4 regions of the Streptomyces sp. NPDC110618 genome follow, and region 4 is predicted to be linked to each of the others. Evidence: riboswitches for the same ligand, from Rfam matches in the RefSeq annotation. Region 4 holds a riboswitch; each other region holds the start of a gene.

Region 1 (5,030 bases), on a different contig from region 4:
GGTTGCCGGTGGCCGGGTTCCGATAGCTCCCGTCGAGCTCCCGCACCCCAGCGGCCCCCAGCGTCCGGCCGCCCGCTCCGATCAGTGCCGCGTCGAACGGCCCGTCCGTCCACCGCCGCGAACCGGAACCCAGCACGTGCGCACGCACGGTCTCGGGCTCCCTGGCATCCCCCGTGGGTGCCTCCTCACGGAGGACAACCAGTGTCTCCTCCTTGTCCTGGCCATCGACCAGGGCGGCATCCATCAGGCATGTGTTCGCCGCCGGCACGCCGGGCGGCGCCTCGCTCCTACGCCTGCGGTCCGTGTCGCGCAGATACACCCGCAACCGGTCCCGAGCCCAGCCGCTGAGGCACGTGCCTGCCCCCTCGTACTCCTCCTCCGCCTCAGCTGCCATGTACAACACCACCCTGCCGTCCCCCGAGAAGTCCAGCGCGACGCCCGTCGCCCCCATCCACCCCGGACGTGCCTCCCACTCGTCCACGACCCCGCCATCGCGGGACCGCCACACTCTCCCCTGCCCCTCAGGTCCCGCTGCCGCCACCCGCGCACCGTCATCGCTCACCGCGACCGAGTCGACGCCCTCGGGCACACCGGGCAGGCGGTGCTTGCGCGGCATGCCGGAAGGCAGCCCGGTGATGACCCACCCCCGCACCCCACCTCGGACGCCCTCCTCCAGCACAGCCACCCTGCTCCCGTCCGCCGAGGAAGCCAGTGCCATGACCCGCCCCTCCAGGAACCCCTCACGGACGCTCCGAGCCATCGACATGCCGGGGTAGGCATTGAGGAGCGCCTTGTACGACTCCTCGGTCGGCTCCGTCCGATGAGCGAGCACCGCCAGTGCGGCTCCCTCGACGGGATCCTCGTCGAGCCGCTCCATCGACAGCGTCGCCAGCTCATTCGCCGCCGCCACCCGGTCCTTGTGCTCCGCGTCCCGCCCCGCCTGCGTGATGAAGTACGTCAAGCTCGCCGCAACCACAGCCAGCACCGCCACCAGGGCCACCGCGGTCCGCCCCCGCCGCACCGACCGACGCTGGTACTGCCTGCTCAGGCGAATGAACTCGGTTTCCACGGACGACAGTTCCCCGGCCCGCACCCCCGCCCGCCCCCGAGCCGCCCCCAACTCCTGCCCCCGCAGCAGCAGATCCTCGTGCCGCCCGCTCTCCTCCCACTCCCGGACCCGCCCCCGGAGCTTCTCGTGCCAGGCCAGGAAGTCACGGGACTCGTCCAGCCACCCCCGCAGGGTGGGCCATTGCCGGACCAGTGCCTCGTGCGCCAGCGCCACCGTCTCCCGCCCCGAGCTGTCCCGTGAGATGACCAGCAGCCGAGTCCCCGCCAACGCCTGTGCGGCCACGCGCAATTCAGCCGGCAGTTGGTCGAAGGACCGCGCGACCCGGGCGTACTCCTTGCCCCGCACCGGACGCGCCAGCCGCTCGAAGAGACGGCGTGCCGTCGCCTCGTCGGGACCGTCCGAGGACTTGCAGACCTGGGTGAGTTGATGGTCCGCGTACCGGGACAGCGCTCCCTCCACGCCTCCGATTCCCCGGTACGCGGCGTGCGTCAGGCGGCCGTGCTCCCTGCGGTCCCACAGCTCCGCCAACGCGAACTCGACCAGCGGGAGCGCCCCCGGCTCGCCCCCCGCCTCCGCCACCAGCAGTTCCGGCAGGCCCGGTTCGAATTCCACCCCCGGAATCGCGTCGACCGGGCGGCGGACCACCTCGTCCAGCTGGGCCGGGGTCATGGGGGCCACCATCTGGACCGTGCCGCTCAACGCCTCCGCGCGGCCGCCCGTGACCAGTTCCTCCAGAGACGCCGAGCGCAGCGTCGCCAGCACGCGCAGGCGGCGGCGCTCCGGGTGCGTGGCCCGGGCCATGGGCAGCAGTACGTCGAGCAGCGCACGCGCGTCCGCCGGGCGCGCCCCTACCGTCTCCTCGAACTGGTCCAGCAACACCACGTGTCCGGCCGGGCCCGACTCCCTCAGCACGGCCGCGCCCAGCAGCGTCGCCGTCTCGCGGTCCCGGCCCAGGTCACGCGCCAGGTCCCGTACCGACGGGAACTGACCCCTCAGCGCCTCCCCCAGCGTCCGTACCGGGTCCACGTCCGGCTGGCCCGCGAAGTCCGTCACCGAATAGCCCGCCGCGCGGAGCAGGGGCAGTACCCCGGCTCGTACCAGCGAGGACTTCCCCACCCCCGACGCCCCCGCCACCGGCACGAACGGGTGCTCGCGCAGCGCCTGCGCGATGCGCCGGCTGTCCGCCTGGCGGGCGAAGAACACCGCCGCGTCCTGTTCCCGGAAGGCCTCCAGGCCCCGGAAGGGGGACGGGCACAGGGCAGGGTCCAGGCCCAACAGGTACGCGGCCGGGATGAGGTACGCCGTGCTCGCGCCCGCCCCCGTGTCCGCGGCCACCGTCATGCCGACGACCCCGCCCTGTTCCGTGTCCCAGACCGGGCCGCCCGAGAAGCCCCGGCCGATCGTTCGTTCCCTCGGCTCCATCGACGTCCAGCCCTTGCCCACCGGGGCTCGGAGGCGGCCGTCCACCCAGACTCCGTGGTCGTCGGTGCGCAGGGGGAAGCCCAGGACTCGGAACGGGTGGTCCCAGACCGACGTACCGCCCGCCAGGCGTACGGCCCTCGTCCCCGGCACCGGGTCCAGGCTCAGCAGCGCGATGTCGCCGCCGCCGTCCGACGCCACGGGGCGCCAGTGCGTGACCCGCGCCGGTACGCGGGCGGAGGGGACGGTCAGCAAGGGGAAGTCGACCGCCACCGGCTCGCCAGGCGGCACCGGCTCCGTGTCGGGCACCCCCAGCGCGTTCGCCACCACATGCGCGCACGTGCACAGCGTGTTCTCGGCGATCAGGAAACCCGTGCCGGTGACCTGGCCGTCCGTTCTCCAGAAGCGGGCGATGCCGAGGGGGAGTTCGTCGTCAGGGGCCGGCATCGGTGTCGCGCTGGGTGGGCAGTTCGGGGGCGTTCGCCCAGTTCATGGTGACCGTGAAGTGCGCCTCGGTGGAGCCCCGGGCGACGACCACGCCCGCCTCCGCGCTCAGCGTGATGCCGAATTCGACCGTGACCGAGTCGGGCGATCTGGGCAGGGCGCGGGCGTTGTCCAGGACCGCTCCCAGCGCCGGGCGGACCCGGGCGAGCGCCTGTTGGAGGGTTTCCGCCGCGCCCGCGACCTGGCCGCCGCGCGAGACGCGCTGCACCCCGGCCGGTCCGTCGCCCGCCACCTCCAGCAGCACGATCTGCCCGTCGTCCAGCACCATTTCGCCCACGTACGCCACGGACCCGGCCTCCCCCTCGGCTGTGCTCGGTCGGTTCAGGTATTCCAGTTCGTCACCTCACGCAGCCGCAAGGTGATTCCCCGTAGTCAGCTCATGTGGGTGAAACACCTGAGGCATCGTCGCCCCCACAGACCCGGTGTGGGCCTCAGCACACTCTCCCCTCGCAGGTCAACGGCAAGTTGACGGCTCATTCGGGGGCGTGGTGGACTGCCCGAGCCAATTACGGCGGCAGGAGAGGAAGCCGGTGCGAATCCGGCGCGGTCCCGCCACTGTCACCGGGGTAGTAACCCCCGGGAGCCAGGAACTCTCACCGCCGGTCTCGTCGAGCCAGGGCGTGGACACCCTGAGTGAGGACATATCGCGATGCCCGCATGCCGATCGACATCCAGCACCAGAACCCTTTCTGACTCCACGATCGGCTGAGCCGATGCGGGCCGATCGCGTCTTCGCGTACGGCACCGCCGCCGGCCTCCTGGGCGACCTGCTGCTCGGCGATCCGCGCCGGGGGCATCCGGTCGCCGTGTTCGGGCGGGCCGCGGGCGCCGTGGAACGGCTGTTGTGGCGGGACGACCGCGGCCGGGGCGTGGTGCACGCGGGCGTGTGCGCCGGTGGCGCCGTGGCGCTGGGGGTGCTTGCGTCGCGTGCCGTGCGCCGGTCCCCGATCGCGTCCGTCGCGTTGACCGGGGTCGCCACTTGGGCTGTTGTCGGCGGGACTTCGCTCTCCCGCGAGGCCCGGACCGTCGGGCGGGCCCTTGAGGCGGGGGACATCGAGGCGGCGCGATCCCGGCTGCCGCATCTGTGCGGGCGGGACCCGCAGGCGCTGGACGCCGACGGCATCGCGCGGGCCGTGGTGGAGTCCGTCGCCGAGAACACCTCCGACGCCGTTGTGGGCGCGCTCGTGTGGGGCGCCGTGGGCGGGGTGCCGGGGCTGCTCGGCTTCCGGGCCGTGAACACGCTCGACGCCATGGTCGGCCACAAGTCGCCCCGCTACCTGCGCTACGGCTGGGCCTCGGCCCGCCTCGACGACGTCGCCGGCTGGCCGGGGGCGCGGCTGACCGCCGTACTCGCCGCCGTCGCCGGGGGCGATCCGCGGGGTGCGGTACGGGCCTGGCGTGCCGACGCGGACAGGCACCCGAGCCCCAACGCCGGGCCGGTGGAGGCGTCGTTCGCCGGGGCGCTCGGAGTGCGGCTCGGCGGGACCCTGTCGTACGGCGGGCGTGTGGAGCACCGGCCGGTGCTGAACCCGGAGGGACGGGCCGTGGAAGTCGCCGACATCGAGCGTGCCGTACGGCTGTCGCGGCGGGTGAGCTGGCTGACGCTGGGGGTCAGTGCCGCCGCGCGCCGCGTGGTGCGGGGGAGGCGGTCATGAGCGGCGGGGGGCTGCTCGTCGCCGGGACGACCTCCGACGCGGGCAAGAGCGTGGTGACCGCCGGGATCTGCCGCTGGCTGGTCCGGCAGGGCGTCAAGGTCGCGCCGTTCAAGGCGCAGAACATGTCGCTGAACTCCTTCGTCACCCGCGAGGGCGCCGAGATCGGGCGGGCGCAGGCCATGCAGGCGCAGGCCTGCCGGGTGGAGCCGACCGCGCTGATGAACCCCGTGCTGCTCAAGCCGGGCGGCGATCAGAGCAGCCAGGTCGTGCTCATGGGCAAGCCGGTGGGCGAGCTGAGCGCGCGTGGCTACCACGGCGGACGGCAGCAGCAGTTGCTGGGGACGGTGCTCGACTGCCTCGCCGAGTTGCGGGGCACGTATGAC
Region 2 (5,030 bases), on a different contig from region 4:
CTTCAGCGACCACTCGACGGCCGCGTGGTCCGCGGCCGTGAGGCGGCCGGTGAACCCGGTGTGCGGATGGCGCCCGAGCCCGGCCAGCTCCCGTACGGACAGCAGCCCGGCGTCCACCCGGTCGGTGAGTACGACCGCCAGCCGACGGGCGAGCGCGGCCGGTGAGGTCCGCGCCAGATCCGCGCCGCCGATCCGGACACGGCCCTCCAGGGGCGGCTGGAGCCCGCACAGGGTGCGCAACAGGGTGGACTTCCCGGCGCCGTTCGGACCGAGCAGGACGGTCAGTTCACCGGGGGCGGCGCGCAGGGCCAGGCCCGACAGCACGGCACGGGACGACCGTGAGCGGGCGCGGTAGCCGACGGTCAGCTCCTCGGTCTCCAGACCACCGGTCCGTATCCCCGGCTGGGCCGCTGTCTCGGTCAGCGTCTCGGTCACGAGGCCACTCCTTGTACGCCGCGGCGGCTGCGGATCAGGAACGTGATGACGACGGGTGCGCCGAACAGGGAGGTGATGGCGTTCAGCGGCAGCACGGAGTCGGTGCCCGGCGGCTGGCTCAGCAGCGCGCAGGCCAGGGCCAGGAAGGCTCCGGCGAGCATGGACGCGGGGATCAGCGCCCGGTGGTCCGAGGTGCCGAGGGCCACCCGGGTCAGGTGCGGAACGGCCAGGCCCAGGAAGGCGATCGGGCCGCAGAAGGCGGTGGCCGCGCCCGCCAGCACCGAGGTGCCGAGCAGGGCGAGGTCGCGGCTGCGCCGTACGTTCAGGCCCATGGTGCGGGCGTAGTCCTCGCCGAGCAGCAGGGCGTTGAGGCGCTTGGCGGTCAGCGCGGCCAGCAGCAGCCCGGCGCCGACGACCGGCAGCATCACCTTCAGGTCGGGCCAGGTGGTGGCGCCGAAGCTGCCCAAACCCCACATCACGAACTGCTGGGCCCGCTCGGGCCGGGCGTACACGAGCATCACGCCCACCACGGCGGTGGCCGCCGAGCCGATCATCACGCCGATGACCAGCAGGGTGACGGCCGAGCGCACCCAGCGCGACAGCAGCAGCACGAGCGCCAGTACGGCGGCGGCGCCGATCGAGGCGGCGAGGACGACACCCACCCGCCCAAGACCGGCCAGGTCCCCGGTGAAGCTCCCGGCGACCCCGCCGGTGCCGACGACCACGGCGGCGACGCCCATGCTCGCGCCCGAACTCACGCCCAGGGAGTACGGATCGGCCAGCGCGTTGCGGAACAGCGTCTGCATCTGCACGCCCGCCACCGCGAGGGCGGCGCCCACGGCGGTGGCCGTCAGCGCGCGGGGCAGCCGCACCTCCTCGACGATCACGGTCCAGCGCGGGTCCTTCGCGGCGCCGCCCAGCAGGACCCGTACCACCTCCGCGACCGGCACCCGGTGGGAGCCGGTCGCGACGGTGAGGACGAACAGCGCGGCGGTACCGGCCGCGAGGGCCAGGACGACGGCAGCGCGCCGCCGCCCCGGTCGCGTCGCTGCCGGCTTCTCGGGCTCGATGGCCAGGGCCGTCGTCATGCCTTGGGCACCTGCCGGTAGAAGGTGAAGGTGTGGCCCTTCGCCTGCTCCGGGTGGAGCAGCGCGAACAGGTCGGCGAGGACCAGGTCGGGGCGCAGGACGCCGCGTTCGTAGTACTCGTTGCCGCCGCCGGGGCCGAGCGCCTTGGTGTTCGTCCAGACCTCGCCGTCGCTGACGGCCTTCAGCTTCCCGTACCGGGGGTCCGCCTTCTCCGCGTCGGCGGTGGACTTCCACCGCTGGTCGGCGAGCCAGACCGGGGCGTCGCCGCCCTTGGCGTACACGGCCTCGAAGTTGAGCTGGAGATTCCCGGAACCACCCTTGCCCGACCAGGGGTAGGTGCCGCCGGCGTCCTTGATGAGCCGGGCCGCGTAACTGCCCCCGGCGGGCATGTACCAGGTCCCCTGATACATCGTGCCGGGCAGCACCTGTACGGGTTCGGACACCTTGGCCGCCTTCTCGGCGACCTCGCGGTAGTCGGCCTCGACGGTGTCGAACAGCTCGTCGGCCCGCTTCTCCGCGCCGGTGAGCGCGGCCATCGCCTTCACCCACTCGGCACGGCCGAGCGGACTGGGCTCCAGCCACTCGGCGTTGGCGACCACCGCGATTCCCGCCTGACGCAGCTTCGGGTACTGCGGGTCGTCGGTGCCCTGGGTCATCAGGACGTCCGGCTGCTCGCCGATGACCGTCTCGGCGTTGATGGCGCGGTCCTTGGCGTACTCGGTGACCTTGCCCTCCTCCACCCGCTCGATCACCTCGGCGGAGGAGATGTTCGCCTTGCTCGCGACACCGGTCAGCACGTCCAGGGTGCCGGTCTCGGTGAGCAGCGGCAGATGGGTGGTGGAGGCGGAGTACAGGCTCTTGATCGGCACGGTGATCTGCTGCGCCTTGGCCAGCGCCCCCGTCAACTCCGGCTTCGGAGCACCGCACTTGACCAGGACGTACGACTCCGGCCTGCCCTTCGGGTAGGGCTCCTTGACGGTGAGGACCTGGTAGCTCTTCTCGTAGCGGAGGGTGAAGTTCTTGGCGTGCTTCACCTGCGACTTGACCGGGAAGTAGTCCGTGCCCGGGTCGAAGTCCTTGATGCAACCAGCCTGCGGCGCCTGCGCTTTGGCGCCGGCGGGGGCATCGGGGTCACCGCACGCGGTGAGCGTGAGGGCGAGGACGGTGGTGAGGACGGCGGCGGCCGAGGGCAGGAGGGAACGACGTACGGACACAGGCAGCTCCGGATGGCATGCGTGACAGACGCACCGGCAGCGCGCGGCACGCGGTGGCGGTGCGGTGAAGGGGCGTACGGGGAAGGCCCGTTGAGAAAGGGGAGGGAGGCTCGCTAGAACCGGAAGCGGAGCAAGGGCACGTCACTCGTCACGCGACGGCTCCGACGGAACACGGGCAGCCCACGGCCGCCGACACACCTGCACAGGCACACGAGTGCCACCGCCTCTCTCGGGGAAATCCGCCCCGTACTTCGAGGTGCGACGGCGTGAGTCTCCTGACTCGGGATCACAGCTTCTCCGGCCTTCCCACCCCTTGCGGGACGGTGGCCATGGGCGGAGTCGCTCCCCCTACACAGTGGCGGTACCGTGCCGGATTCCCACCGGCTTCCTCGTTCCGCCGTCGCTTGTCGGAACGAAGCATCGCAGAACGGGGGTTGGGCACGCCAGGGCGCCTTTTGTGCGATCAGCCACAGGAACCGGCAGCGCAGTGCGCCGGAGCGGTCAACTCATGCTCCGGCGCGCGGGTTTGCCGCCGGGCATCCGTCCGGCGGCAAAGGCGGACGCGCCCGCCGGACACGGTCTCCGGCGGGCGCGGGTTCGGGTGTGGACGTGGTGGTCAGGGGCGGGCGGCGTCGGCCGTCGGCTCCGCCCATTCGGTCGGGGGAACCGTGGCCGAGGTCTTCGCCTCGTTCGCCGCGTCCGAGCGGATGCCGATCATGCCGAGGGCGGCGAGGGCCGCGGCGACCAGGGCCGCTACCGCGCAGACCAGGTACGCCGTGCTGAAGCCGGTGCCGAGGGCGTCCAGGGCCAGGCCGTGGGCGGCGGCGCCCGGGGCTTCGGCGGGCAGGCTGTTGACGGCGATGGGGCCGCCCGCCTCGGCTATCTGACGGGCCGCCATCGCGTCGCCGCTGGACAGGGTGGTGGCCCCGGACAGGCTGGACGTGAAGGCCGAGCCGGCGTTGCTGAGGGCGACCGCGCCGACGACCACCGGGCCGAGGGCGAAGCCCAGGTCGCGCAGCATGTTGGTGGTGGCGCTGGCCATGCCGGACAGATGCGCGGGCACGCTGCTGAGCGCCACGGCCGTCACGGAGCTGACGCTCAGGGCGAAGCCGATGCCGATCAGCAGGGCGGGCAGCAGGAACGGGCCGAGGTCGGTGTTCGTGACGTCCAACTGCGTGCACATCAGGGCGCCGATCGCGATTAGCACGAAACCGGAGGTCAGCAGCCAGGCCGGGGCGACCCGGTGGAGCAGCCGGGAGACGACCGGGATGAGGACGAACGCCGGTCCCTGCAGGAGCAGGAAGGGCAGTGCCACCCGGATCGGGTCCTGGTGCTGCACCGGGCCCAGCCACATGCTGGAGGCGAAGCAGGCGCCGAGGAAGGCCAGCATGCCGATGACCGCGGCGAGGGAGGAGACGGCGAAGGCGCGGTTGCGGAACAGCCGGAGGTCGAAGATGGGGGACTCCGCGCCCAGTTCGACCACCACGAAGGCCAGGAGGATCACCACGCCGAGGGCGAGGGAGAGCATGACCGGCAGGGTCGTCCAGCCGGACTCGGGGCCCTCGACGGCGGCGAACAGCACCAGGATGAGGCCGATCGCGAAGGTGATCTGACCGGCCACGTCGAGCTTGCGGCCCTCGGGCGCCCTGGACTCCGTGGCCAGCGTGGCGGTGAGCGCCATGCTGACCAGGGCCAGGCCGACGAGCACCCAGAACGAGCCGCGCCAGGAACCGACCTTGGCGAACATGCCGCCGATCAGCGGCGACACGGCGGCACCGGCGGACAGGAACCCGGCCCACACGGCGACAGCGTGGGACCGCTGGCGCGAGTCACGGGTGACGGCGGTCAGCGCGGTGAGCGAACCGGGGAACATGGCACCGGCGCCGAGGCCGTTCAAGGCGGCGCCGATCCACAGCACCTGCACGGAAGGGGCGAGGGCGGCGACCGTGCTGCCCGCGGCGACCAGCGCGGTACCCGCCAGGACGAGCCTGCGGCGGCCGAACAGGTCGCCGAGGACGCCGAAGGTGAACTCGAAGCACACCACCGCGAGCATGAACGCCGCGGTGATCCAGGTCAGTTGTGAGCCGTGGGTGTTGAGGTCCTGCTGGAACAGTCCGTTCAGCGAGGCCGGCAGCGCGTTCGCGGTCTGTGCCACGAAGACCGCGCCGCAGGCGGCAGCCAGTGTTCCCGCGTAGCCCGGCGTCCGGGCGGCCCCCGCGGTTGGGCCCTGGGACGTCGTCGTCCCGTTGTTGAACGTCATTGCTGTTGTTCTCCCTGACTGGGACTTCGGGTC
Region 3 (5,030 bases), on a different contig from region 4:
GTGTCCAGCAGCGTCAGATAGAACTGGACGTGCACGGCCTCCTCGAAGAGCTGGCGGCTCAGGTACAGCCGCGCCTCGGGGGAGTTGATGTGCTTGTACAGCGTCAGCACCAGGTTGTTCGCGACGATCGAGTCACCGGTCGCGAAGAAGGCGACCAGCCGCCCGATCAGGTGCTGCTCGGCGGGGGTCAGCTTCGCCAGGTCGGCGACGTCCGAGTGGAGGTCGACCTCCTCGACGGTCCAGGTGTTCTTGATCGCGTCCCGGTAGCGCTCGTAGAAGTCCGGGTAGCGCATGGGGCGCAGAGTCAGTTCGAAGCCCGGGTCGAGCAGGTTCTGGTTACGGGTGGACATTACTGGCAGGCCTCGCAGGACTCGGGGTTCTCAAGGGAGCAGGCGACCGCCTCGGGGTCGGCGGCCTGCTGGACGGGGACGGTGGCCTGGGCGGCGCGGGCGATCCGGGTCGCCGGGCGCGAGCGCAGGTAGTACGTGGTCTTCAGCCCGGACTTCCAGGCGTAGGCGTACATCGAGGAGAGCTTGCCGATGGTCGGCGTCTCCAGGAACAGGTTCAGGGACTGCGACTGGTCCAGGAACGGGGTCCGGGCCGCCGCCATGTCGATCAGACCGCGCTGCGGGATCTCCCACGCCGTGCGGTACAGCTCGCGCACCTCCTCCGGGATCCAGGCGAAGCCCTGCACCGAGCCGTTGGCGTCGCGCAGCGCTTCCCGGGTGCGGGCGTCCCACACGCCCAGCTCCTTGAGGTCCTTCACCAGATAGGAGTTGACCTGGAGGAACTCGCCCGACAGCGTCTCGCGCTTGAACAGGTTGGACACCTGCGGCTCGATGCACTCGTACACGCCCGCGATGGAGGCGATGGTCGCCGTGGGCGCGATCGCCAGCAGCAGCGAGTTGCGCAGCCCGACCCCGGCGATCCGGGAGCGCAGCGCCGCCCACCGCTCCGGCCAGGTCAGCTCGACGTCGTAGTGGTCGGGGTGCAGCACGCCCCGGGCCGTACGGGTCTTCTCCCAGGCCGGGAGCGGGCCGTTGCGCTCGGCGAGGTCGGCGGAGGCCTCGTAGGCGGCGAGCATGATCCGCTCGGCGATCCGGGTGGACAGCGCCTTGGCCTCGGCGGAGTCGAAGGGCAGCCGCAGCTGGAAGAAGACGTCCTGCAGACCCATCGCGCCCAGGCCCACCGGACGCCACTTGGCGTTGGAGCGGCCCGCCTGCTCGGTCGGGTAGAAGTTGATGTCCACCACGCGGTCCAGGAAGGTCACGGCCGTGCGGACCGTCTCGTCCAGCCGCTCCCAGTCCAGGTCGCCGTCGCGCACGAAGGCGCCGAGGTTGACCGAGCCCAGGTTGCAGACCGCGGTCTCCCCGTCGTCGGTGACCTCCAGGATCTCCGTGCACAGGTTGGAGGAGTGCACGACATGGCCCGGCAGCGCGGTCTGGTTGGCGGTGCGGTTGGCGGCGTCCTTGAAGGTCATCCAGCCGTTGCCGGTCTGCGCCAGGGTGCGCATCATCCGGCCGTACAGATCGCGCGCCGCGATGGTCTTCCGGGCGAGCCCGGCCTGCTCGGCCTTGCGGTAGGCGGCGTCGAACTCCTCGCCCCACAGGTCCACCAGCTCGGGCACGTCGGCCGGGGAGAACAGGCTCCACTGCTCGTCGGCGTTGACCCGGCGCATGAACTCGTCCGGGATCCAGTGCGCGAGGTTCAGGTTGTGCGTACGGCGGGCGTCCTCACCGGTGTTGTCCCGCAGCTCCAGGAACTCCTCGATGTCGGAGTGCCAGGTCTCCAGGTACACCGCCGCCGCGCCCTTGCGCCGCCCGCCCTGGTTCACGGCCGCCACCGAGGCGTCCAGCGTCTTCAGGAACGGCACGATGCCGTTGGAGTGCCCGTTGGTACCGCGGATCAGCGAACCCCGGCTGCGGATACGGGAGTAGGAGAGCCCGATGCCGCCGGCGTGCTTGGAGAGCCGGGCGACCTGGTGGTAGCGGTCGTAGATGGAGTCCAGCTCGTCCTTGGGGGAGTCCAGGAGGTAGCAGGACGACATCTGGGGGTGCCGGGTGCCGGAGTTGAACAGCGTGGGGGAGGAGGGCAGGTAGTCGAGCCGGCTCATCAGCCCGTAGAGCGCGGCGACCTCGTCCACGGACCGCGCGCTGTCGTCCTCGGCGAGTCCGGCGGCGACGCGGAGCATGAAGTGCTGGGGCGTCTCGACGACCTTGCGGGTGATCGGGTGCCGCAGCAGGTAGCGGCTGTGCAGGGTGCGCAGCCCGAAGTAGCCGAAGCGGTCGTCGGCGCCGGTGTCGATGACCGCGTCCAGCCGCTCGCCGTGCAGCCGTACGAACTCGGCGGTCCGGTCGGCGATGAGCCCCTCGCGGTGACCGACCGCCACGGACTCGGTGAAGCGGGTGACGCCCTGCGAGGCGGCCTCGGCGGCGATGGAGATGGTCAGCAGCCTGGCGGCCAGCCGCGAGTATGCGGGGTCCTCGGAGATGAGCCCGGCGGCCGCCTCGGTGGCCAGTTCGCGCAGCTCCGCCTCGTCCGCGCGGGCGGACCGGCCGCGCAGCGCGGCGGCGGCGACCCGTCCGGGGTCGGCGTCGGGGAGGTCGGCGGTCAGCTCGGTCAGGGTCCGCAGCAGCGCGGCACCGGGACCGTCGGTCTCCACCGGTGCGGCTGAAGCCGGATCGGCTGGCGCGATGGTCACGTGGGGCTCTCCCTCGCTCGGCACGGGGCCACGCGGAGGGCAGCGGGCAGCACGAGCGCACGGGGCGTCGCGTCCACCGGCCCATCCCACGAGGCCCGGACGTCGGGCACCCGGACCGGACGGCCGGGCGCACTGTCGGCAGGTCCTCGGACTGAACAGGCGTGCGGAAACACGCCAGTACACCGTTGCGGGACAGTTCCGGATTCGCACCGGATTCCCCTGCGGCGACAGCGAGCATGAGCATACATCTTGTGCCGGGCCGCGACGCCACCCCCAGATGTTGTGTCGCGCTGGCTTCAGAGTGTCAACTCATAGGTGAGCAGAGTGAACTCGGGGTGCTCCGGCAACGGGTGCCAGTCCCGCTCCGGGGCGCGGTTGAAACCCAGGCGTTCGTAGATGCGGTGGGCGGCGCGCATCGAGGGCTGGGTGGACAGGACGATGCCCGCCGACGTGCCCGTGGCGCGGTCGACGCACGCCTGGACCAGGGCCTGGCCGACACCCCGGCCGCGGGCCTCGTGGGCGACCGCGAGCATACGGATCTCGGCCTCTCCGGGGCGGGCGAGGTCGGCCATCGGACCGCCGGAGGGGACGTAGGTGACGCCGCCGAGGAGGCGGCCGGAGTCGGCGGCGACCAGGACGTCCGCGGCGGCGGCGCGCCTGGCCACGTCCTTCAGCTCGCTGAGGTACCAGTCGGCGTCGCCGAAGGCGAGCAGTCCGTCCCTCAGGTACGCCTGCGCGGTGATCTCGCCGAGTTCGTCGTACTCGGCGGGTCTGGCCGGCCGGATCTCGAAGTCCATGGAGGAAATTCTGTACGAGTCCGGCCGCGCCCCGCGCCGGTTCACTCGCCGTCGGGCGCCGCCCCGCGGGAGCGCCGGTCGAGCCGGCGCAGCGTGTACGCGGCCAGGGTCAGCGCGGTGGTCAGGACCACCCACGCCAGCTGGTACCAGTAGAAGAACGGGACGCCGGCGACGGACGGTTCGGCGCGCGCGTAGGAACCCACCCACAGCATCGCCACGAAGGGGGCGATCAGGCAGAGGGCGATGAGGACGCGGACCGGTGTCACCACGGGCTGTCCGCTCGTTTCCGGGGTGTCCGGCATCCGGGGCCCTCCCCTCGCCGCAGATCCGTGCAACGCGCAGGCAATGTAGGCCACGGGCCGCGGGAGCGGAACCCCTCCGTGTCTTTCGTTCGCCCTGGGAGCCATTCCGGCCGACACGAAGGCCCTCCCGTCCTCGTGGGACAGGAGGGCCACCGGGGCGCGACGGGCCTATTCCGCGGGCCGCTTGAGCCGCGCCACGAACTTGTACCGGTCGCCCCGGTACACCGAGCGCACCCACTCCACCGGCTGTCCGTCGCGGTCCAGGGAGTGCCGGGAGAGCATCAGCATCGGCAGGCCCACGTCCGTGCCGAGCAGGCCCGCCTCGCGCGGCGTGGCCAGCGAGGTCTCGATGGTCTCCTCGGCCTCGGCGAGGTGGACGTCGTAGACCTCGGCCAGCGCGGTGTACAGCGAGGTGTACTTGACCAGGGACCGGCGCAGCGCCGGGAAGCGCTTGGCGCTCAGGTGGGTGGTCTCGATGGCCATCGGCTCGCCGTTGGCCATGCGCAGCCGCTCGATGCGCAGGACGCGTCCGCCCGCGGTGATGTCGAGCAGGTCGGCGAGCCGGTCGTCGGCGGTGATGTAGCCGATGTCCAGCAGCTGGGAGGTCGGTTCCAGGCCCTGGGCGCGCATGTCCTCGGTGTACGAGGTCAGCTGCAGTGCCTGGGAGACCTTGGGCTTGGCGACGAAGGTGCCCTTGCCCTGGATGCGCTCCAGCCGGCCCTCGACGACCAGTTCCTGGAGGGCCTGGCGCACCGTGGTGCGCGAGGTGTCGAACTCCGCCGCCAGCGTGCGCTCGGGCGGGACGGGCGTGCCCGGCGCCTGCGTCTCCGTCATGTCGAGGAGGTGCTTCTTCAGGCGGTAGTACTTGGGCACGCGCGCGGTACGGACGGTCGCCCCACCCTCGTTCTCCGCACTGCTGACGTCGGTGCTCATGCTCTGCCTTCCAGGCTCCGGATGCGGCTCACATTCGTGATCCCTTCTATATACCGTCGCCACTGCTTTTGGTCTAGTCCATAAAGGCGAGTGGTCTAGCGGATGAGATTACTCCGGCAACGCTATTTTCGCTGCCTTCTTACTTAAAGGTTCCTGCATATGTAGGTCGCATAACGGCTGGTCAGCGCCCTTTCTGACCCCCTTGACAGGAATTTTGGTCTGGTCCAAGCTCCACCTACTGGTCTACACCATTGGTCCAGGTCCCGGCCCATGGGCGGGGGGTCCATGGGCATCCCT
Region 4 (5,030 bases):
GGGCGTCAACAAGTCGGCTCGTGTGGGGCAACGCAAATGGCCCGCCCCGGAGTTCGGGACGGGCCATTTTCTGGAGCGCCGGGCAGGCCTTGCACCTGCATCTCCCCGCAGGAAGCGGGGCGTCTTTCCTTGGACCACCAACGCATCACCGGTTCCCCGGATTTGGGGTGACCAGCGCAAGATCGACTATACCGCATCCGCTCGGCGCCGCGCGTACACCTCGATCTCGATCTTCATCCGGGGGTCGGCCAGCCCGCACACCATCATCGTCGCGGCCGGGCGGACCGCGCCGAACCGGCGGCGCAGCACCGGCCAGCAGGGCTCGAAGTCCGCGCGCTCGGGCAGCAGATAGCGCACCCGCACCACGTCCGCGAAGGTGCAGCCCGCCTCGGTGAGCGCGGACTCGATGGTGCGCAGGCACTGTTCCGCCTGCTCCACCACATCGTCGGAGATGGTCATCGTGGTGTAGTCGAAGCCGGTCGTCCCGGACACATGCACCCAGTCGCCGTCCACCACGGCACGGGCGTAACCGATCTGCTCCTCGAACGTCGAGCCGCTGAGGATCACGCGTCGCTCTGTCATGCGCCGAACGCTAGGTGACCAGGGTCGATACGTCGAATACTGTCAATGGCATCGACCGATATCTCTACGCGTATGGAGACACGCAGAGGGAGGACCATGGAGCGCCCCGAACTGCCCCTCCCCCAGCTGCACGCCTTCGTCGTCCTCGCCGAGGAACTGCACTTCGGACGCGCCGCCGCCCGCCTGGGCATCGCGCAGCCGCCGCTGAGCCAGCAGATCCGCCGGCTGGAGGACAGGGTCGGGCACGCGCTGTTCACCCGTGAGCCGGGGCGGGTCGCGCTCACCCGGGTCGGGCACGAGCTGCTGCCCGCCGCGCGCCGGGCCCTGAGCGACCTCGCCGACGGTCTGGCCGCCGCCCGCGCGGTCGGCAGCGGCCGGACCGGACGGCTGCGGATCGGGTTCGCCGCCTCGCTCGCCCTGACCGTGCTGCCCGGTCTGCTGCGCGACTTCCGGCACAGGTTCCCCGAAGTGCGGCTGGAGATCCGGGAGATGACGACCGCTCCGCAGCTCACCGCGCTGCGCGAGCGGACCCTCGACATCGGTCTGCTGCGGGAGCCCGAGAAGCCGGACGGGGAGCTGGACTTCCGCACCGTGCTCACCGAGCCCTTCGTCGCGGTCCTGCCCAGCGGGCACCCGCTGGCCGCCGGGCGGACCGTTCGACTCGCCGACCTGGCCGGCGCACCGTTCGTCCTGCTGCCCCGGGAGGTCGGTCCGGGGCTGTACGACCGGATCCTCGACCTGTGCGCCGGGGCCGGGTTCGTACCGGACGTCGTCCAGGACGCGGTGGAGTGGCAGACCGTGTGCGCCCTGGTGGAGACCGGGCTCGGCGTCTCGCTGGCACCGGCGAGCATCCGGCGCATCCGCCTCAAGGGGGTCGCCTTCCACCGGATCGAACCCGGCACCGCGCGGACGCGGGTCGCTGTCGCGTGGCGCACATCCGACCGGAACCCCCTGGTCGCCCATCTCCTGGGGACCGTCAGCCCGAAGGCGGCCCAGTGAGCCTGCCGGACACGGTGCGTGCTCCGCGCGAGTGAGCCCGCGTGCGCCGCCCCTGCGCCCCCGAGGCGCGCTTGTCAGCCGAGCTGATCAGGCATTACTGTCACCAGGCCTTGGTGAACGGGAAATCCGGTGCGAAACCGGTGCGGCCCTCGCCACTGTGATCGGGAAGTCCGGCTCCGGCCCTCGCGGGCAGCCACTGGATCGTAGTGATCCGGGAAGGCGGAGCCGGGCGGTGTCACCCGTCAGCCAGGAGACCGGCCAGGGCACGTCAACCATCCACGAGGTGCTGGAGAGGGTCTGCTGCGCCATGCACATAGCCGAGGGTTTCCTGCCACCGGCGCACGCCGTCGCCTGGGGTGTCGCGTCCGCGCCGTTCGTCGTCCACGGAGTCCGCTCCCTCACCCGTGAGGTCAGGGAGCATCCCGAGAGCACCCTGCTCCTCGGCGCCTCCGGCGCCTTCACCTTCGTCCTGTCGGCACTCAAACTGCCCTCGGTGACGGGGAGTTGTTCCCACCCCACCGGCACGGGCCTGGGCGCCATCCTGTTCCGGCCGCCGATCATGGCGGTGCTGGGCACCATCACCCTGCTCTTCCAGGCCCTGCTGCTGGCGCACGGCGGGCTGACCACGCTCGGCGCCAACGTCTTCTCGATGGCGATCGTCGGCCCCTGGGCCGGATACGCCGTCTACAAGCTGCTGCGGCGCTACGACGTCCCGCTGATGGTCGCCGTGTTCTGCGGCGCCTTCGTCGCCGACCTGTCCACGTACTGCGTCACCAGCGTCCAGCTCGCGCTCGCGTTCCCCGACCCGGGCAGCGGATTCCTGGGCGCGCTCGGCAAGTTCGGCTCCATCTTCGCCGTCACCCAGATCCCGCTCGCGGTGAGCGAGGGTCTTCTCACGGTGCTGGTGATGCGGCTGCTGGTGCAGTCCAGCAAGGGCGAGCTGACCCGGCTCGGCGTGCTGATCTCCGGCGGCAGGCAGGCCCGCACCGGGTCGACGGAGACGGAGGCGGTGGCCCGATGAACCGCAACACGAAGATCAACCTGCTGCTCCTGCTCGCGGTCGTCCTGCTCGCGGTCGCGCCGCTGGTGTTCGGGATGGGCGATCACAAGGAGGAGCCGTTCACCGGCGCCGACGGCGAGGCCGAGACCGCGATCACCGAGATCGAACCGGACTACGAGCCGTGGTTCTCGCCGCTGTACGAACCACCGTCCGGCGAGATCGAGTCGGCGCTGTTCTCCCTCCAGGCGGCCCTCGGGGCCGGTGTCCTCGCCTACTACTTCGGCCTGCGGCGCGGCCGCAGGCAGGGCGAGCAGCGGGCCCTGGAGCGCGTGGGCGGCACCAAGGAGTCCGACGGCGAAGAGGGCTGACGCCCCGTGCTGCCGATCGACGCGGCGGCGCACAGCAGCCGCTGGCGCCGCCGCCATCCCGTGGACAAGGCCGTGCTCGGGCTCGGCCTGACCGTGCTCGCGATCTCGCTGCCGCCCTGGCCGGGTGCCGCGCTGGTCCTGGTGACCGCCCTGACGGTGCTGCTGGGTCCGGCGGGTGTGCCCGGCCGGAAGCTCTGGCGGGCCTACCGGGTGCCCCTGGGCTTCTGCGTCACCGGCGCGGCCACCCTGCTCATCCAGGTGGGCGGGCCCGAGGGATTCGTGTCGTACGCCGACGACGGCGCCGTACGGGCCGGGGAACTGATGCTGCGCACCTCGGCGGCCTCGCTGGGCGTGCTGCTGTTCGCGTTCACCACGCCGATGTCGGACCTGTTGCCACGGCTGGTGAAGGCCGGGGTGCCCCCGGCCGTGGTGGACGTGGCGCTGGTGACGTACCGGATGAGCTTCCTGCTGCTGGACTCGGTGCGACGGGTCCGCGAGGCGCAGGCCGCGCGGCTCGGGCACACCACGCGGGCCGCGACCTGGCGGTCCCTGGGCGGGCTCGGGGCCACCGCGTTCGTGCGTGCCTTCGACCGGGCGTCGCGGCTCCAGGCCGGGCTCGCCGGGCGCGGCTACGAGGGCACGCTGCGCGTGCTGGTGCCCGAGGCCCGGGTCTCGGTCCGTTTCACGGTGGCGAGTTGCGCGCTTCTGCTGACGCTGGTCGCCCTCACCCTCGTACTGGAAGGTCCCCTGTCATGACCGAGCTGGTGGCCCTCGAAGGCGCGTCCTACGCCTACGAGGAAGGGCCGACCGTCCTGGACGGACTGGACTTCGCGGTGTCCGAGGGCAGGTCGCTGGCGCTTCTCGGCCGCAACGGCAGCGGCAAGACCACGCTGATGCGGCTGCTGAGCGGGGGACTTCGGCCGCGCGAAGGTCGACTGACCGTCGAGGGGCGGCCGGTGTCGTACGACCGCAAGGGGCTGACCCGGTTGCGGACGACCGTGCAGCTGGTGGTGCAGGACCCCGACGACCAGCTCTTCGCGGCCTCCGTCGGGCAGGACGTGTCGTTCGGCCCGCTCAACCTCGGCCTGTCCGACGCCGAGGTGCGCACACGGGTCGAGGAGGCGCTCGCCGCCCTGGACATCACGGCGCTCGCCGAGCGGCCCACGCATCTGCTCTCCTACGGTCAGCGCAAGCGGACCGCGATCGCCGGTGCCGTGGCGATGCGGCCGCGCGTGCTGATCCTCGACGAGCCGACCGCGGGCCTGGACCCGGACGGGCAGGAGCGCCTGCTGGCCACCCTCGACCGCTTGCGCGCCGGCGGCACCACGGTCGTCATGGCCACCCACGACGTCGACCTCGCCCTGCGCTGGGCCGACGACGCCGCCCTGCTCACCCCGGGAGGCGTGCGCACCGGCCCGGCGCCCGCGATGCTCGCCCGCACCGATCTGCTGGCGCGGGCGGGGCTTCGCCTGCCGTGGGGTGTGGCGGCCGCCGAACTGCTGCGGGCGCAGGGCCTGTTGAGCGGTGCCGCCGTCGGCCCGCGTACGCCGGAGGAGCTTGCCGCGCTGGTCGCTGCGGCACCGGCCGATGGCTGACGCTCCCCGGGGTCGTCCGGTCGAGGTGGACGGGCAGGAGCTCATCGCCGTGTCCGGCGAGGAGTTCGCCCGTCTGCTGGCCGCCCGCCGTCAGGTGGGTGGCCAGAATGCCCGGGTGCGTGTGCTGTCGGGCACTGTGGAGAAACTCCGCCAAGTACTGGACGAGGTGGCGGAGGCGCTCGCCGAGGTGGGCGCCGTGCACGTGTGCGCGGGCACCGGCTGCGCGGTGTGCGCCGTGCTCGGCGAGGTGGCCGGGCGGGTGCGGGACACCCGCGAGGGCGACGGGCGCCGTCGGTCAGGCCGCTGAGCCGGGGCCGATCAGCTCCTCGGCGGTCCAGCGGGCGACCTGCGCCGGGTACGGCGCCGGAAGCCCGAGCACGAGGTGCCCGAACCCGGCGTCGACCGCCTCCCGGATCGCCTTCCGGGTCTCGGCGGGCCGGTCGTAGGAGACGGGCAGGTGGAGGGAGCGGGTGAGGGTGCCGGGGT

What was found. A riboswitch is a leader RNA that binds a small molecule or an ion and turns the genes downstream of it on or off. The one in region 4 is predicted to bind cobalamin.
Region 1: it holds a riboswitch for cobalamin, as region 4 does, so the genes downstream of both, ACZ7L7_RS12910 (cobalamin biosynthesis protein) here and ACZ7L7_RS14010 (energy-coupling factor ABC transporter permease) in region 4, are expected to answer to the same signal.
Region 2: it holds a riboswitch for cobalamin, as region 4 does, so the genes downstream of both, ACZ7L7_RS17230 (ABC transporter substrate-binding protein) here and ACZ7L7_RS14010 (energy-coupling factor ABC transporter permease) in region 4, are expected to answer to the same signal.
Region 3: it holds a riboswitch for cobalamin, as region 4 does, so the genes downstream of both, ACZ7L7_RS34300 (ribonucleoside-diphosphate reductase subunit alpha) here and ACZ7L7_RS14010 (energy-coupling factor ABC transporter permease) in region 4, are expected to answer to the same signal.

The regions. Positions count from the first base shown of each region.
Region 1 covers NZ_JBVKBN010000005.1:394,484-399,513, reverse strand. The annotation lists gene ACZ7L7_RS12920 (nSTAND1 domain-containing NTPase) at 1-2,935, opposite strand, end outside; gene ACZ7L7_RS12915 (CU044_2847 family protein) at 2,922-3,278, opposite strand; cobalamin riboswitch at 3,465-3,604, shown strand; gene ACZ7L7_RS12910 (cobalamin biosynthesis protein) at 3,706-4,647, shown strand; gene ACZ7L7_RS12905 (cobyric acid synthase) at 4,644-5,030, shown strand, end outside.
Region 2 covers NZ_JBVKBN010000008.1:157,314-162,343, reverse strand. The annotation lists gene ACZ7L7_RS17240 (ABC transporter ATP-binding protein) at 1-435, opposite strand, end outside; gene ACZ7L7_RS17235 (FecCD family ABC transporter permease) at 432-1,523, opposite strand; gene ACZ7L7_RS17230 (ABC transporter substrate-binding protein) at 1,520-2,737, opposite strand; cobalamin riboswitch at 2,986-3,170, opposite strand; gene ACZ7L7_RS17225 (MFS transporter) at 3,354-4,997, opposite strand.
Region 3 covers NZ_JBVKBN010000030.1:73,798-78,827, forward strand. The annotation lists gene ACZ7L7_RS34295 (ribonucleotide-diphosphate reductase subunit beta) at 1-350, opposite strand, end outside; gene ACZ7L7_RS34300 (ribonucleoside-diphosphate reductase subunit alpha) at 350-2,701, opposite strand; cobalamin riboswitch at 2,822-2,945, opposite strand; gene ACZ7L7_RS34305 (GNAT family N-acetyltransferase) at 2,998-3,498, opposite strand; gene ACZ7L7_RS34310 (DUF3311 domain-containing protein) at 3,540-3,800, opposite strand; gene ACZ7L7_RS34315 (GntR family transcriptional regulator) at 3,969-4,733, opposite strand.
Region 4 covers NZ_JBVKBN010000006.1:182,762-187,791, forward strand. The annotation lists tRNA gene ACZ7L7_RS13995 (tRNA-Gly) at 72-144, opposite strand; gene ACZ7L7_RS14000 (RidA family protein) at 187-582, opposite strand; gene ACZ7L7_RS14005 (LysR family transcriptional regulator) at 679-1,581, shown strand; cobalamin riboswitch at 1,676-1,858, shown strand; gene ACZ7L7_RS14010 (energy-coupling factor ABC transporter permease) at 1,889-2,602, shown strand; gene ACZ7L7_RS14015 (energy-coupling factor ABC transporter substrate-binding protein) at 2,599-2,949, shown strand; gene cbiQ (cobalt ECF transporter T component CbiQ) at 2,956-3,705, shown strand; gene ACZ7L7_RS14025 (ATP-binding cassette domain-containing protein) at 3,702-4,544, shown strand; gene ACZ7L7_RS14030 (hypothetical protein) at 4,537-4,851, shown strand; gene ACZ7L7_RS14035 (LLM class flavin-dependent oxidoreductase) at 4,840-5,030, opposite strand, start outside.